3 regions of the Exiguobacterium sp. s70 genome follow, and region 1 is predicted to be linked to each of the others. Evidence: riboswitches for the same ligand, from Rfam matches in the RefSeq annotation. Region 1 holds a riboswitch; each other region holds the start of a gene.

Region 1 (5,470 bases):
GCCCCAGACGGTGATACCATGATTGCGGATGAGAACGGCACCGGCGCTTGCGTGGATGTGAGGGGCGAAGGCGGCCGCGAGCGTCGGGATGTCCGCATGGTTCTCGATGATTGGCACGCGAACGACCGCGTCCTCGTCCCAGTAGCCGAGCGCCTTGATGATCTCTTGGCCGGTGAAGACGACTTCGCCGGTGGCAGCATGGAGCTCGGAGATGACGTTATTGTCGACCGTATGGACATGGAGCGAACACGTCGCGTCCGTCCGATTGAACACTTCAACGTGGAGCAGCGTCTCGGCGGATGGTTTTCCTGTCTGTTCGCCGATCAAGCGTCCGGCCGCATCGACGTGAACAAAGTCTTCCGGTGTTCGTTTTCGTTTATCGCGTCCGCTCGCCGTGACGAGAAATTCGAGCGGATCGTCGGAAACGCGAATCGCCAAATTCCCACTCGTTCCGGGGAACCAGTCGCGGGCGGCGAGTTCGTCTTTAATGTCGGCGAGTTCAAGCCAACGTGTCGCAAGGCTCATACGACCACCTCCTTCAAGTGATGGGTGATGTCGTCAAACGTCTCGAACGGTGCGTAACGGATGCCTGCCGCTTCGCAGAGCGTGATGAGTTGACCTCGTGCGTAGACGAAGTCGGCACGCTTCGCGACCTCGAAGTCGGTCACTGAGTCGCCGATGACGATCAAGCGGTCGGCGGGATTGACGATGCGACGAGCGAGCGTCGGCTTGCAACAGCCGCAATCGTTCGTACATTGTTCATCGCAAGCGTGTGGCCAAGCGACGGTGACCGTCTCAGCGGAGAAGTCGGCGACGTTGCAGTAGATATGCTCGGGGGCGACATGCCCGTCCAAGACCGGCTGCACGAAGAAGTCCATCCCGCCGCTGACGACGTCAAACTTCCAGCCATGGGCCCGAACTTCTTCTAAAAATGCCGGGAACCCTTGGCGGAGCGTGATGCGCTCCAACAAATAATCACGGTAGGCCGGGGCATCTGCGCTCGGCAATAGTTGAAACAGTTGACCGACACCGGAGCGAATCGAAATCCGTTGCTCGAGGACCGCATCTTTCAACTCGACCCAAGCCGGCGGGGCGAACGCCTTCATCAACGCGATAATATTGTCTTCCGCCGTGATCGTCCCGTCGAAGTCGCAGAGGATATGGACCGTCATCGTGACGCCCACGCCTTCAACGCGGTATCGAGCTCGTCCGTCTGTCCTTCGGTTTGGCCGAGAACGTGAGCGATCGCTTGTCGGAAAGCACGAGCCCCGGCGGCTGCGCCGTCCGGGTGTCCGTGAATGCCACCGCCGGCGTTGATGACGACATCCGTCCCGAAATCACGAATGATATCGGCGACGAGTCCTGGATGAATCCCGGCTGACGGGACCGGTAAAATCGGTTTCGACCAATGCGGTTCGGCGCTCTGGTCACGAATCGTGAACGCCTCGTCACGCGGTGTCGCGAGGGAGCCGTACGGAGACGGGAAGAGCGTTAAATCGGCCCCGGCGAGGCGTGGGAGTTTACCGAGTAAGAGCGAATGACTGATTGATCCGGTCAAGGCGCCGGCAAAGGCCGGATGTGCCAAGATGGGGACGCGTATGTCTGAATCGTTCGCAAGTTCGCGCAGTGCGTCGAGACCGTACGTATAGACGTTGAACAGGAGCGCTGTCGCACCTGCCTCGATAAGACGGAGCGCCTGGTCACGTAGACCGAACACGGGGCCGCTCAGCGTGATGGCGTAGAGGACACGTTTCCCGGTCGCCTCGAAGTGGGCTTGAATGACGTCCGCTCCGATCCGGGCCCGTTCGAGCGATGGGGTGAGCGGGTTGTCGTATAAAATCTCGTCGTCTTTGACGATATCGATGCCTCCGGCGAACTGATCGCGGAGTTGCTGCTCGAGAAACGCGAGGTCACGGCCGATGACACCTTTGAAGATGCTCATGACGAGCGGGCGATCATGAACACCGAGTAACTCGCGAATTCCAGTGACCCCGAACTTGGCGCCTTTGAAATGAGGGGCGAGCGTCTCGGGCAACGTCAAATCGATTAACCGAATCGAATCGTCGAGGGACAGTTTCCCGAACGTCGTCGTCAAGATGGATGAAAAGTCAGGGCTGACATTATGTAACGGGTAGCGGATTGTGAAGCGGCTCGTCGTATCCGTATGTGTGGTCGACACGACCTCACCCCGGTACGCCTGTAACTGCTCTTGCTCTAAGTGAGGCAGCTCCGTCCAAGTACCGACCGTCAGCTCGAGGGCGATTTTGTCGGCGACGGTCGCGACCGCGTCCGTTCGTTTGATTTCATATGTGGCAGTGATACTCATATGGTTCCTCCTTCCAGGCAAACAAAAAATGACCCCATGCCGAGGCAAGAGGTCATCATAAAAAAATGAACTCTTATCTCTCAGCTTTCGCTGCAAGAATTAGCACCGTGCCATCTCTGGTCGGTTGCTGCGACATCATCGGGCTCGTCCCTCCGTCTGCTCTTGATAAGAATGTGATTTGAAGTTGTGAAATTTAATTGAATTTTTGCACAGAATCATCACGTCGTCAATTCCTTTTTTTCCAAAAAAAATATTTTGGGAAGTTGTTTCCATATATGCACAAAAAAAGACGGAGTTGCGTCGAGAAAATGACGTTGACAATCGTGACGTCGAGTCCGTAATATTCATCACATAAGTTCACCGAATCGAATAACACACTCTTATCGCGAGTTGGCAGAGGGAATTGGCCCGATGACGCCGCAGCAACCGACCACTAGGCACGGTGCTACATCCACCAGACGAATGTCTGACAGATGAGAGGAACAACCATTTTGGCTGTGCCTCTTTCTCGCGGAGAAAGGGGCTTTTTTTGTGGGCAACGTACAGGAAGGGGAAAACATCATGTCATATCAACCATTTACAGAACAGACCGTCGTCGAGCACGTCCGTCAATTAGGATACTTGCAAGAAGGAATCGCCGAGTGCGAGGAGATCGGGGACGGCAACTTGAATCTCGTGTTTCGGATTCGCCAAGGCGAACAGCGCCTGATCGTCAAACAAGCGCTCCCATACGCCAAAGTCGTCGGTGAGAGCTGGCCGCTCACGCTCGAGCGGGCATGGATTGAACAGTTGGCACTCCGTGAGTTTGCGACTGTCGCGCCTCGGTTCGTCCCGGCTGTCCTTGGCAGCGACCGGACACTCGCTTACACGATTATAGAAGATCTATCTGATTATGAGATTGTCCGCACCGGCTATTTGAACGGGGAGAGCTACCCGGAACTCGCCCGTCATGTCGGTGAATTTTTGGGCGAGACGCTGTTTGCGACGTCGGATTACGCAGCTGGACCGATCGCGAAGAAGCGGATTGAACGTGACTATTACAACCCGGAACTGTGTGACATCACCGAGAAGCTCATCTTCACCGATCCGTTCAAAGACGCGGAGTCGAACAACATCGAGACGGCGCTGCGAGCAGATGTCGAACGCCTTTGGCAAGACCAGGCGCTCAAGATCGAGGTGACGAAATTGAAAGTCGGGTTTGTCACGAAACATGAGGCACTCCTGCATGGAGACTTACATACGGGCAGCATCTTCGCGACTCAACAAGAGACGAAAATCATCGATCCAGAGTTCGCATTTTACGGACCGTTCGGCTTCGACCTCGGCCAAATCATCGCCCATTTGACGCTGTCGACGTTCTATGACCCGCTCAAACGCTTCGAGCGTTTCACGGACGTCTTGACGGTGTGGGAGACGTTCGAGAAGACGTTTCGGGCTAATTTTGAGCGCGCCGTCGAGCCATTCAATACGGATGGTTTCGTCGACGAGTTGTTGCGGACGGTCTTCAGCGACACGATCGGCTACGCCGGTTGCGAACTCATTCGCCGTGCCGTCGGACTGGCCGGTGTCGCCGATCTCGAGACATTGCCGGAAGCGACGCGGCTCGAACGAAAACGTGACGCGCTCGCCCTCGGGACGGCGCTCATTAAAGAACGACACAGCGTCGAATCGATTGACGACTTGGTGACACTCCTGTCGGGGGTGCGCGTATGACGGTCCAAAACATCCGTTTCCATTCACAGACAGACGAACTCATCGTATTGGACCAGACGTTGTTGCCGCATGAAGAGCGTTACGTGACAATCGAGACGCTTGAACAGGCCGAACATGCCATCGAGACGCTCCAAGTCCGCGGCGCACCGGCCATCGCTTACTTCGGGGCGTTCGTCCTCGCCAAAGAAGCGGGACGGTTAGTCGATGACCCGGACTTCACGCGTCGGCTCGACCTCGTCGGACGCCGCTTGATTGCGACCCGGCCGACAGCGGTCAATCTGCAAAACGTGATTGAATCGCTCCTTGATTTAAATGTCGGGGATGATTTTGAGGCGATTGCCGAGGAAATCAAACGCCGCGCCATCGCTTTGTACGACCGGGACGTCGATACGTACCGGACCATCGGCGAGCATGCACTGACGGTGTTGCCGGCCGGGGGGAACGTGTTAACGATTTGCAACGCCGGTGCCATCGCGACATCGCGTTACGGTACGGCGCTCGCACCGTTTTACGTCGGAAAAGAACGAGGTGTATCCTTCAACGTCTTCGCCTGTGAGACGCGACCGCTCCTGCAAGGGGCACGCCTCACCGTCTGGGAGCTCGATCGGGCCGATATCGACGTGACGCTCATCACGGACAATATGGCGGCTTGGACGATTCAGTCAAAACGAGTCGACGCCATCATCGTCGGAGCCGACCGTATCACACGGACGGGTCACGTCGCCAATAAGATCGGGACGTTGCAGCTCGCCGTCCTCGCCAAGCATTACGGCATTCCGTTCTACGTCGCTGCGCCGCATTCGACGTTCGATTTGACGGCGGATGACACGATTGAAATCGAGGAGCGGAATCCGTCAGAAGTCACACATATCGGTGGTCAACCGACGGCGCCTGTCGGTATCACCGTCTTCAATCCGGCGTTCGACGTCACGACGCCCGACCTCATCACCGGACTCATCACCGAGGCGGGGGTGTTCGAACCGACAGAAGCCACCATCACACATCATGTAGGGGGAACGATTCATGTCTAAAAAACTATTGATTTTGTTATTCACATTCGTCTTGGCGCTCGTCGGTTGCACGAACGAGCAAGCGGCCCCGTCGAAGCCGGCCGAGAAGACGGCAGAGACCAAGCCCGTCTCGGTCTCGAACGGGACGTTGCCGAAAGAGATCGACGTCGCCTTGATCATGCAGATGTCGATCGGGACGTTCTCGTCGCAGTATATCAATGGGGTGACAGAACAAGTCGAATCGTTCGGCGGCAACGTGAAAGTGTACAACGCCGACAACGATCTGTCGAAGATGGCGAGCTACGTCGACACGGCGACGACGCAAGGCGTCGATGTCATCTTGATTGACCATGGCCGCGCCGATGCGTTGAAAGAACCGGTCCAACGCGCACTCGACAAAGGTATCAAAGTCGTCGCGTTC
Region 2 (5,470 bases), on a different contig from region 1:
CCGCTGAACGTCAAGGCGTTCAAGACGATGCCGATCAGCATCAACTGTTTGCGCCCGTACCGGTCAGACAGCGTTCCCCCGAAAAAGCTCATGAACAGACCCGATAGCGCCGAGATGGCGAACACCGTCCCGATGACACTCGCCGAGAACCCGAGCGTCGCGAGATAAATCGCAAAAAACGGCATAACAAAAAATGTCGACAGCCGGGCAAAAAATGTGCCAAACAAGACACCCAGCGTCAGCGGATGAATGTGTCGTATGTTCATCCGGATCCCCCCTTTTCTTACATATATGTAGTGTACTTCTATTGGTGAACCAAAACTACTCCAAATAAAAAAGGCCCGGGATAGCCCGGGCCTTGACGAAATTATTGTTTGACCGGTACGACCGCACCTTTATACTCGTCCAAGATCCACTGTTGTGTTTCTTCTGACGTGAGGACTTCAAGGAGTGCCTTGACGCGCTCGTCATCTTCGTCGCCTTCACGTGTGACGATCAAGTTGACGTACGGTGAATCTTCACCTTCGAGAGCGATTGCGTCTTCGAGTGGGTTGAGGCCGGCATCAATCGCGTAGTTCGTGTTGATGAGGACCGCGTCCCCTTCACCGTTGTTGAATGCTTGCGGGAGAAGTGCCGCTTCGACGTCCGTCTTGAACTCCAAGTTTTTCGGGTTGTCGACGATGTCTGAAACCGTCGCGTCCGTTGTCTTGCCGTCTGCGAGTGTGAGCAACCCTTCAGATTGAAGCATCGTGAGGATACGTCCGTGGTCAGCGACCGACGAACTCATGATGATTTCCGCGCCTTCTGGGAGCTCATCGAGTGACGCGTAGTCTTTCGAGTACACACCGATCGGCTCGATGTGAACGCCGCCGGCTGAAGCGAATTTGTAGTCTTTGTTTTCAGCCATTTGCGACTCGAGGTACGGCTCGTGTTGGAAGTAGTTCGCGTCCAACTCCCCGTCTGCGAGCGTCTTGTTCGGGAGGACGTAGTCTTGGAACTTCTTGATTTCGAGCGTATAGCCCTTCTCTTCGTATTCGTCTTGGACGTGCTCTAAAATCTCAGCGTGCGGGACGTTTGATGCGCCGACGACGAGTGTCTTGTCATCGCCTGAACCTGATTCTGAATCCCCACCGCCACAAGCCGCGAGAATCGTAAGTGCTGAAGCTGCCGTTAAACCGAGTACTGTTTTCCATGATTTCATTATAAAACCCCTCCAAATTTTCTATTTAGATTAAGCAGAACGCTTATCAATTACAGATACGAGTCGATCGCCGATGAACTGAATGACGAAGACGATGACCAAGATTAAGACGGTCGCGACGAACGTGACGTCACTTTGTGAACGCTGGAATCCTTCGAGGAACGCCAAGTTCCCGAGTCCACCGCCCCCGACGACCCCTGCCATCGCCGTGTAACCGACGATCGCGACGATTGTGACCGTGATGCCTGACACGATGGCCGGCAATGCTTCTGGGAACAATACTTTATAGACGATCTGCCATTTTGTCGCACCCATCGACTCAGCCGCCTCGATGACGCCGCGGTCGACTTCGCGAAGCGCGAGCTCGACCATCCGCGCATAGAACGGGGCCGCACCGATGATAAGTGCCGGCAGTGCTGCCGTTGACCCGAGCATCGTCCCGACGACGAGTAACGTGAGCGGGATGAGCAAGATAATCAAAATGATGAACGGGATCGACCGGAAGATGTTGACGACCGCGCTGATGACCGTGTAAATCGGACGGTTCTTCATCATGAGCGGCTCGTTTGTGACATATAGGAGCATCCCGAGGGCGAGACCGATGACGAACGTCGCGGCTCCGGCGACGAGCGTCATATAGAGCGTCTCCCACGTCTGTTCTAACATGACTTGCCAATCTACATTAGGAAACATCGCTTTCTACCTCCACTTCCACTGCCTGTGATCGGATTGAGGCGATGGCCCGCTCGACTTCAGCCGGCTCTCCGATCAATTGGATGAATAATGTCCCGAGGGCACCGACTTGTGACTGCGTCACGTTCCCGCCGATGATGTTGAAGCCGATGTCATGCTGCTTCAACACTTCCGACAGAATCGGTTGTTCGGCCGTCTCGTTCAAGAATTTGAGCTTGACGATTTGACCGCTCGGATAACGAGCTTTCAAATGTTCGAATGTGAGCGACATGTCTTCGACCGCGCCGATCTGCTTGACGAACTCTTTCGTGATCGGCTGTTCCGGATGTTGGAACACGTCGGCGACTTGTCCGGTCTCAACGACCTTTCCGGCCTCCATGACGGCGACACGGTGACAAATCTTCTGGATGACGTGCATCTCATGGGTGATGAGGACGATTGTCAAACCGAGTTTCTTGTTGATGCTGACGAGCAGTTCGAGAATCGAATCGGTCGTCTTCGGGTCGAGTGCGCTCGTCGCTTCATCGCAGAGGAGCACTTCTGGATTCGTAGCGAGCGCACGGGCTATCCCGACTCGCTGCTTTTGGCCGCCCGATAGTTGTGACGGATAGCTATCTTCTCGTCCGGCGAGGCCGACGAGTTCGACGAGTTCTTGGACGCGGCGTTTGCGCTCGCTCGCCGGTACCCCGATGAGCTCGAGCGGGAAGCTGATGTTCTCAGCGACTGTGCGCGACCATAACAAGTTGAAGTGTTGGAACACCATCGAGACGTTTTTACGTACCCCGCGCAGTTCCTTCGGCGTGAGCTTCGTCAGCTCGCTGCCGGCGACCACGATTTCACCGCTTGACGGTGCCTCGAGTCGGTTGAGCAAGCGGATGAGCGTCGACTTCCCCGCCCCTGAATATCCGATTATTCCAAAAATTTCGCCGCTTTCGATAGTAAGCGACACATCATCGACCGCCTGGACCCGACCGTTTTTCGTGTCGAACCATTTGGCCACATTGCGTAATTGAATCAATCCATTTCCCTCCTGACAACAAAAAAAGTACGCACGTTTGAGCAAACGTGCGTACTTTATCGTACGGACAACGATTGCTCTCATCTTCCAAGGTATACACCTTGCTGGAATTAGCACCATTTCGGATTGCTCCGCGGTTGCTGGGCGTCATAGGGCCAGTCCCTCAGCCTCTCTTGATAAGAGTGGTTGCGTATTTGATTAGCTTTATCATAGCGACACATTATTTTCATGTCAAACTATTTTTTTCAGCAAAATAAAAAAAGGTGCCATCCGAGGATGACACAGAACGTAGCACCTTGAGTCACTGAAGGACAACCCATAGATGAACCTCTTTTGCCCGATCAGAGCATTCATCCTTATATGGGGGATTTTTACCCAACCATCACTCGGTCTTCGAACGGACCATGCAATTACGCGACCGGTGCCCCGACGCTTGATTTTTTTGGGGGACAATCGAAGGGAAGGTCCACCTGAAATCGCGTAAGCTCATGCAGCGGTTGTTCGAAAACGTCTTGATGACGGGAAAATCTCGTCCTATGTTGTGTTCAAGTAAGATGTTGTAATGAATATATCATTCGTGAACTTTCTGTGTCAACTGATTATTTAAAATTTTCAGATTATTCTAATCATCCTATCTCATTTAACGAAAGATAGGACGTGCTGGACGTTTTGAAACGCGTACAAACGATCGCGAACTTGGCCATTCTCTAGCTTCAATAGCGCCGGAACACTCATAACCTGATATGCCTCGAGCTCGTTCGGGATAAAGTTGGCATCGCGTTTTTCAATCTTCAATTCTGGATCGACCGCCTCGACGACCGAGAGCATCCGCTCGGCCACGGCGCATGTACCACACATTGGGGCGTATATATATAAGAATCCGTCTGTCATCATTTTGCTCACCTCTCTTCTAAGTATATGAATCCGGACCAGTCGGTTCAAAAGTTGTGCTCAAATGGAAAATTCTGAACATTTCAACATTTCTTGTTGACGCTCGGCAGAAAGAGGCATAGTATGGTCATTAACTTTATCGCTTTTGTACATAACAGCAAACCAGTAGAAAAGGACAGGTGAATCCCCAATGACGGAAGAGAAGCTTACCGGAAAACAATTTTTAATGAACGTCTTGAACGGCCTCAGTCTTGCCATTCTCATTGCCCTCATCCCGAGCGCTTTGCTCGGTGAATTAACGAAAGCCATCTTGCCGTATTTTCCGTCCTTGCAGTTCATCTTAGATGCGACGACGATTGCGATGCGCCTCTTACCCGTCATCATCGGTGTCGCCGTCGCCATGCAGTTCGGACGATCGGCGCTCGAGGCCGGGACGATCGGCATCGCGACCCAGGTCGGAAGTGGCGCCATTCGCATCGAGGAAGGCGCGTTCCTCATGGCCGGAATCGGTGACGTCATCACGGCTGGTGTGACGGCCGCTCTCGCGACGTTCCTCGTCATGCAGTTGTCGCCACGCTTGAAGACATACACGGTGCTCGTCTTGCCGATGACGGTCATCGTCGTCGCGGGAGGCATCGGCGCGTTCCTACTCACTTACATCTCACAGATTACGACGTACGTCGGAACGATCATCATGACGATGACTGAACTGCAACCGATCGTGATGGGCATGTTAATCGCGATGGCGTTCTCGCTCATCATCGTATCGCCAATCTCGACGGTCGGAATTGCCACAGCCATCAGCCTGTCTGGTGTCGCTGCCGGGGCCGCCAACCTTGGCGTCGTCGCTGCCGGCTTCGGTCTCGCCATCGCTGGCTGGCAGATGAACGCGACCGGAACGTCGATCGCCCACTTCCTCGGCTCACCGAAGATTCAAATGGCGAACTTCGTCCGTCGTCCGATCATGATGTTGCCCGTGCTCGCCAATGCGGCCATTCTCGGAGCGCTCGCAGGTATCCTTCGGATTGAAGGCACGCCAATCAGTGCCGGATTCGGCGTCTCGGGTCTAATCGGTCCGGTCAACGCCTTGCATTTGATGCCGGGAGGATTCGCGCTCTGGAACGTCATGCTTGTCGTCGTCTTGTTCGGGCTCATCCCAATCGCACTCGGGATTCTGTTCTATCGTTTGTTCAACCGGACGTCGCTCATCGAGCCTGATCATTACCGTCTCGACTTCGATTAATCAAAAAGACCCGGCTTCTCGTAAAGAGAAACCGGGTTTTGTTTAGCCTTGAATCATCGCTTCGTATTCTTCGGCTGACATGAGCTTGTCGACGTCTGACGCGTCGTTCAACTCGACTTCGATCATCCAAGCGCCTTCGAACGGTGCTTCGTTGACGAGTTCTGGTGAATCGGCAAGTGATTCGTTCACTGCTGTGATTTTCCCAGAGATCGGTGCGTAAAGCTCTGATACGGTCTTGACCGATTCAACCGAACCGAATGGCTCATCGAGTAAGATCGTGCCACCGACTTCAGGAAGTTCGACAAAGACGATATCCCCTAGTTCGCTTTGTGCGAAATCCGTGATCCCGATGCGGGCGACGCTTCCGTTCACTTCCACCCATTCGTGCTCTTTTGAATAACGTAGATTGGCAGGTACTTTGCTC
Region 3 (5,470 bases), on a different contig from region 1:
GCCTTTCTCTTCGAGCGTCTCACTCAAATTGAAGTCCCAAAGCACCCCGAACTCTTCCTCTTTGAGCGTCGTTTTCAGCTTCTCGACGACCGCTTCGACCGTCTGATCGGTCTTGACCGTGTAATCAAACATGTGAACCCCTCCTAAGATGTAGTCTCTCTCGTCTTGTACCCCAAGTGAGGACCGACAAATCGTCTGTTCGGTCGAAAAAAGTATATGTGATTTGAAACATATTCGATGTCCGTCACGTATGTATGAGAGAAAATAAAGAAGTCCATACTTACGTAAAGGAGAAGTGGTTGCCGTGACGGTCACCGTATTCACACATACAAGCTGCAGTTCTTCCCGTAAGACGATCGATTGGTTACGTGAACAGAACATCCCGTTCATCGAGAAGAAATTGACCGACCAAGGGATGTCGTTCACCGAGTTCAAAGACATGCTCCGCCTCACCGAGAACGGGACGACCGACCTGTTGTCCGTTCAAAAGAGCGTGTACAAACAAGCGGCGGATCACCTTGATGAGATGTCGCTCCGTGAGCTGTACAGCTTCGTGGCGTCGCATCCCCAGATTTTGAAGAGTCCGATCGTCGTCGACGACAATCGAATTCAAATCGGGTTCAGCGAGAAAGAGATTCGTACGTTCATCCCGCGCCATGACCGCATTGCCGAATTGAAACGATTGCTCGACAACAAGTAAGAGCCCTGCCGAAGCAGAGCTCTTTTCTTATGCCTTCTTGAGTCGGGCCGCCAAGCGGTTTCCGAACGATTGAATCGATTGGACGAGTAGAATCAAGACGAAGATGGTCACGTACATGACCTCCGGCTCGAATCGGAGATGCCCGTATTGATAGGCGATATCGCCGAGTCCACCGGCCCCGACGAGTCCTGCCATCGCGGTCGCCCCGATCAAACCGATCGTCGCAATCGTCAAACCGAGCACGATTGAAGAGCGGGCCTCCCGGATCAACACGTACCAGATGATTTTCCGGGTCGAGATGCCCATCGCTTCATACGCCTCGACGACCCCGCGGTCGACCTCGAGCAGCGCCGACTCCATGAGCCGCGCGATATACGGCGCCGTGAACACGATGAGCGGCAACAGCACGCCTTGGACGCCGATCGTTGTTCCCATGATGAAACGGGTGAACGGGAGGATGAAGAATAAGAGAATGATGAATGGGATCGAACGGACGACGTTGATGACACTCGACAAGATGCCGTAGAAATAACGGTTGGCGAGCCGCCCGTGCGGTCGCGTCAAGACGAGTAGCGTCCCGAGCGGCAGTCCGATCAACGTCGAGATGACGAGCGCGATGCCGGTCATCGTGAGCGTCTGAATCGTCCCCGTCCAAATCAAGTCACCCCAATTTTCCCAAAACTGAAGCATGGTTCGTCACCTCCTTCACTTTCACACCGCTCGCCTCTAAGAAGCGGACGGCTTGGTCGGTCTGGCCCTCATCGCCGTCCAAATGGACGAGTAGATTACCGACGAGACCTCCTTTAAGCTTTTTGATGCCGCCCCCGATGATGTTCGGCAGCAAGCCGAACCGTTTCGTCAATTGGGCGAGCACGGCCTGTTCACTTTGATGGCCGATGAACGACAAGTTGACGAGCGTCCCGTGCGTGCTCAATTCTTCGACGACCTCTTTCGGGACATCGAGGTTCGTCTTCAAGAACTTGCGCGTCGTCGCATGCTGCGGGTCCGAGAACACGTCGAGCACGTCCCCTTCTTCGATAATCCGGCCGGCCTCGATGACCGCGACCCGGTCGCAGATGCGCTCGATGACTTCCATCTCGTGGGTGATCAAGAAAATCGTCAGCCCGAGCTCGCGATTGATGTCGAGAAGCAGGTCGAGAATCGACTCGGTCGTCTCCGGGTCGAGCGCGCTCGTCGCCTCGTCGCTGAGCAGGATGTCCGGCTCATGTGCGAGGGCGCGGGCGATGGCGACACGTTGCTTCTGTCCGCCCGAGAGTTGCTCCGGATAATGTTTCCGATGATCCGTCAATCCGACGATGTCGAGGTACTTTTCAACACGTTCGCGGATTGTCCGCTTATCGAGTCCTTCGAGACGGAGCGGGATGGCGACGTTCTCTTCGACGGTCGCCGTCTTGAGCAGGTTGTAATGTTGGAAGATCATCCCGATGCGATGACGTAGCTTCGAGAGCCCTCGTTTGTCGAGCTTCGTGACGTCCTGTCCTTCGATTTCGACCTGGCCCGACGTCGGGCGTTCGAGCAGGTTGATCATGCGGATGAGCGTGCTCTTTCCGGCCCCGCTTCGGCCGATGATGCCGAAGATTTCGCCTTTCTCGATGGTGAGCGAGACGTGGTCGAGTGCAGTGACAGCACCTTTATTTACCGTGAACGTCTTCGTGATTCCTTTAAGTGCGATCATAGGCCCTCCTTAAAACGCCGGGACGATTGAGCCGTCGAACGTCTCTTCGATGAACGTCCGGACCTCGTCCGAGTGATAGTACGATTTGAGCGTCGCGACGACTTCGTCATCCTTGTTGTCGGTACGGACGACGACGTAGTTCGGATACGGGTTGTCGACCGTGTCTTCATGGAACAAGGCGTCTTCGTTGATCGACAGGCCGGCACCCATCGCGAAGTTCGTGTTGATGGCAGCGAGTGCGACTTCCGGGAGCTGGGTCGGGAGCTGTGACGCCTCGAGTTCGATGAATTCAAGGTTGAGCGGGTTCTCGGCGATATCACGTTTCGTCGCCTTGTCCGTCAATCCTTCCTTGAGCGTGATGAGTCCCGCTGTCTCATAGAGACGGAGCGCGCGTAGCTCGTTCGCCGGGTCGTTCGGGACGGCGACCTTGTCACCTTCTTTCAAGTCCTCGATGTCGGTCAATTTCTCTGAGTAGAGACCCATCGGGAAAGCGACGGTCTTGAACACGTCGTCGATTTTATAGCCTTTATCGGACTTTTGCAGTTCTAGGAATGAGAGCGTCTGATAACTGTTCACGTCGAGGCTGCCCTCGGCGAGCGCCGTGTTCGGCGTATTATAGTCGTTGAACACTTTGATATCGAGTTCGAGGCCGTCTTCGGCCGCGAGTTCTTTCACTTTCTCGGCGATCTGTTGGTGCGGCCCGCCCGTGACGCCGATCGTGAGCGACTCCGTGCTGAGCGCCTCGCTCGCGTCCGATTGTCCGCATGCTGAGAGCGCGATGGCGGCGAGTAGTGATGTTCCTGCAAGTACTGTTTTCTGTTTGATGTTCATTTGTTTTCCTCCTCCAAAATGAAAGCCCGCTACTCATTCAGAGTGGCGGGCACGACAAGTCAAAGTCGGACACGCTCATCTCCCAGACGATTTCGTCTGTTGGAATTAGCACCATGATCATTACGATCTGGTTGCCGGGTTTCACAGGGCCAGTCCCTCCACCACTCTTGATAAGCAATCGGTCTATTAAGTTGTTATCATCTTACTTTTAATTCTTTTAATTGTAAATAGATAATTGTAAATTTTCAAAAATTATTTTCAGAAAATTTTTATCGAGCGGTGCCGGCAACTGTTGCAGTTCGGTCTCCGTCATGACGGAGTCGACCAGTACCGGGATGTCGCCCGACCCGACCCCGAGCGTCTCGAGCGTCGTCGGTGCACAGAACCGTTTCAACCAGGCCTCCAAATACAGAGCATCGGCCGAGCGCCGCAAGCGCTCTTGGACGATTAGGCCGAAGCCGACCTTGTCTCCATGCAAGAAAGAGTGGGTCGACTCGAAGCGGCTGAGCGCATTATGGACCGCATGGCCCACGGCGACGCGTGTCCCGGCGTCACCAAATCCACCGACGGCGCCACCGATGGCGAGCACGTGATCGACCGCGAAGCGGACGTCGTCACTATACGACTTAAAAGCGTGCTCGCTCAATTCAAGTTCGACGAGACGCCCGCACTGCTCGGCCAAGACGAGTCCGGTGTTGACGCCGGCGTCAGCTGAGCTGTCACCACTCAAATAACGGGCCTCGTAAAACTTCGCGACCGTGTCGATGACACCGGCCCGAAAGTATTCATATGGTGAGCGCGAGATGACCCGTGAGTCAACGATGACCCGTTCGATGACGACGCGGAACATGTCGTAGCGCTCGTAGCTCCCGTCCTCCTGATAGACGACGCTAAGCGGTGTGAACGCCGCACAGTTCGAGGCGAGCGTTGGGACGACGATGAGCGGGACGTTCCGTTGATAGGCGACGAGTTTGGCCGTATCGACGAGCTTGCCGCCTCCGACGGCGATTAACACGTCGGCGTCCAACGGTTTGAGCCGTTCGACTTCCGAGTCCGTGCACTCCCCGCTGAACCTTGTCGCCGGATAGTCCGCGATGGCCGGAAAGATGGCTCGGACGACGTCATACCCGTTCTGACCGTGCAGGACGTGGGCACGTCGGCCGTCGACTAAGTCATCAAGACGGTCGAGCGCGTCATCGGCGTGGTCATATTCAAGGACGGCCTGACGAATCATGCGCGCACCTCCTCATAGGCGGCAAACAACCGCTCGATTCGTTCGACGGCCTCGTCAATCTTCGGTTCCGGTGAGACGAGACCGAAGCGGACGTATCCGTTCCCTTCCGAACCGAAGAAATAGCCCGGGGTGACGGCGACACCGGCTTCATGCAGCAGTTTCCGCGAGAACGACTTGGCATCACCCTCAGGCACTTTCGCCCAGACGAAGAACGAGCCTTCCGGCGGTTCGACGGCCCAGCCGGCTCGGTTCAACCCGTCGATCAGGCGATCACGCCGTGCCTCGTACAGTCGTGCCAAGTCATCGCGAATGGTACGGGGCGCCTCGAGCGCAGCGATAGCCGCCGCCTGGATGGCCGAGAACACGCTGACGTGGACGTGGTCCTGATACGTGTTGATCGCCTCGATGATGTCCGCGTTCCCGACAGCAAAGGCGACGCGCCAACCGGACATGTTGAACGCTTTCGACATCGTATATACCTCGATGCCGACTTCTTTCGCCCCTTCCGCCTGCAGAAAGCTAGGCGGGACATGGCCATCGAATCCGATGCTGCCGTATGCGAAATCGTGGACGACCATCAAGTCCCGCTCCCGGGCGAAACGGACGGTATCGTCAAAGAAAGCGGGTGAGGCGACGGCTCCGGTCGGATTGCTCGGGTAGTTCAAATACATGAGTCTTGCATCTTGCGTATCGAGCGTCTCATAGTCCGGCAAGAAGCCGTTCTCTTCCCGGAGGACGAGGTCCCGGACGACGGCACCGGCGAGGCGTGCCCCCGAGATGTAATCAGGATAGCCGGGATTCGGTAGCAAAATCCCGTCGCCAGGTTCGAGTACGCATTGCGGCAACGTGATGAGACCAGATTTTGAGCCGATGAGAATCGCTACTTCTGTCTCGGGATCAAGTTCGACTCCATACTCATTCAAATAGAACGTCGCCACTGCTTGCTTCAGGCGGGCCTGACCGCGGAACGGACCGTATTGATGGGTCGAGGCGTCGAGGAGCGCCGTCT

What was found. Region 1 has a riboswitch for S-adenosylmethionine ahead of KNP84_RS13345 (2,3-diketo-5-methylthiopentyl-1-phosphate enolase). Riboswitches for the same ligand answer to the same signal wherever they lie in the genome.
Region 2: another riboswitch for S-adenosylmethionine. It lies ahead of KNP84_RS01755 (methionine ABC transporter ATP-binding protein); the one in region 1 lies ahead of KNP84_RS13345 (2,3-diketo-5-methylthiopentyl-1-phosphate enolase).
Region 3: another riboswitch for S-adenosylmethionine. It lies ahead of KNP84_RS11015 (MetQ/NlpA family ABC transporter substrate-binding protein); the one in region 1 lies ahead of KNP84_RS13345 (2,3-diketo-5-methylthiopentyl-1-phosphate enolase).

What each region holds. Positions count from the first base shown of each region.
Region 1 is NZ_JACSLV010000006.1:141,386-146,855, forward strand. It holds gene KNP84_RS13335 (methylthioribulose 1-phosphate dehydratase) at 1-525, opposite strand, end outside; gene KNP84_RS13340 (2-hydroxy-3-keto-5-methylthiopentenyl-1-phosphate phosphatase) at 522-1,172, opposite strand; gene KNP84_RS13345 (2,3-diketo-5-methylthiopentyl-1-phosphate enolase) at 1,169-2,326, opposite strand; SAM riboswitch class I at 2,397-2,498, opposite strand; SAM riboswitch class I at 2,704-2,806, shown strand; gene mtnK (S-methyl-5-thioribose kinase) at 2,888-4,039, shown strand; gene mtnA (S-methyl-5-thioribose-1-phosphate isomerase) at 4,036-5,070, shown strand; gene KNP84_RS13360 (sugar ABC transporter substrate-binding protein) at 5,063-5,470, shown strand, end outside.
Region 2 is NZ_JACSLV010000001.1:342,865-348,334, forward strand. It holds gene KNP84_RS01740 (MDR family MFS transporter) at 1-266, opposite strand, end outside; gene KNP84_RS01745 (MetQ/NlpA family ABC transporter substrate-binding protein) at 368-1,201, opposite strand; gene KNP84_RS01750 (methionine ABC transporter permease) at 1,232-1,894, opposite strand; gene KNP84_RS01755 (methionine ABC transporter ATP-binding protein) at 1,884-2,912, opposite strand; SAM riboswitch class I at 2,990-3,095, opposite strand; gene KNP84_RS01760 (thioredoxin family protein) at 3,549-3,806, opposite strand; gene KNP84_RS01765 (PTS sugar transporter subunit IIC) at 3,994-5,046, shown strand; gene gcvH (glycine cleavage system protein GcvH) at 5,089-5,470, opposite strand, start outside.
Region 3 is NZ_JACSLV010000004.1:152,663-158,132, reverse strand. It holds gene KNP84_RS11035 (DUF302 domain-containing protein) at 1-132, opposite strand, end outside; gene KNP84_RS11030 (Spx/MgsR family RNA polymerase-binding regulatory protein) at 305-700, shown strand; gene KNP84_RS11025 (methionine ABC transporter permease) at 728-1,390, opposite strand; gene KNP84_RS11020 (methionine ABC transporter ATP-binding protein) at 1,362-2,396, opposite strand; gene KNP84_RS11015 (MetQ/NlpA family ABC transporter substrate-binding protein) at 2,406-3,227, opposite strand; SAM riboswitch class I at 3,300-3,404, opposite strand; gene KNP84_RS11010 (iron-containing alcohol dehydrogenase) at 3,445-4,461, opposite strand; gene KNP84_RS11005 (aminotransferase class I/II-fold pyridoxal phosphate-dependent enzyme) at 4,458-5,470, opposite strand, start outside.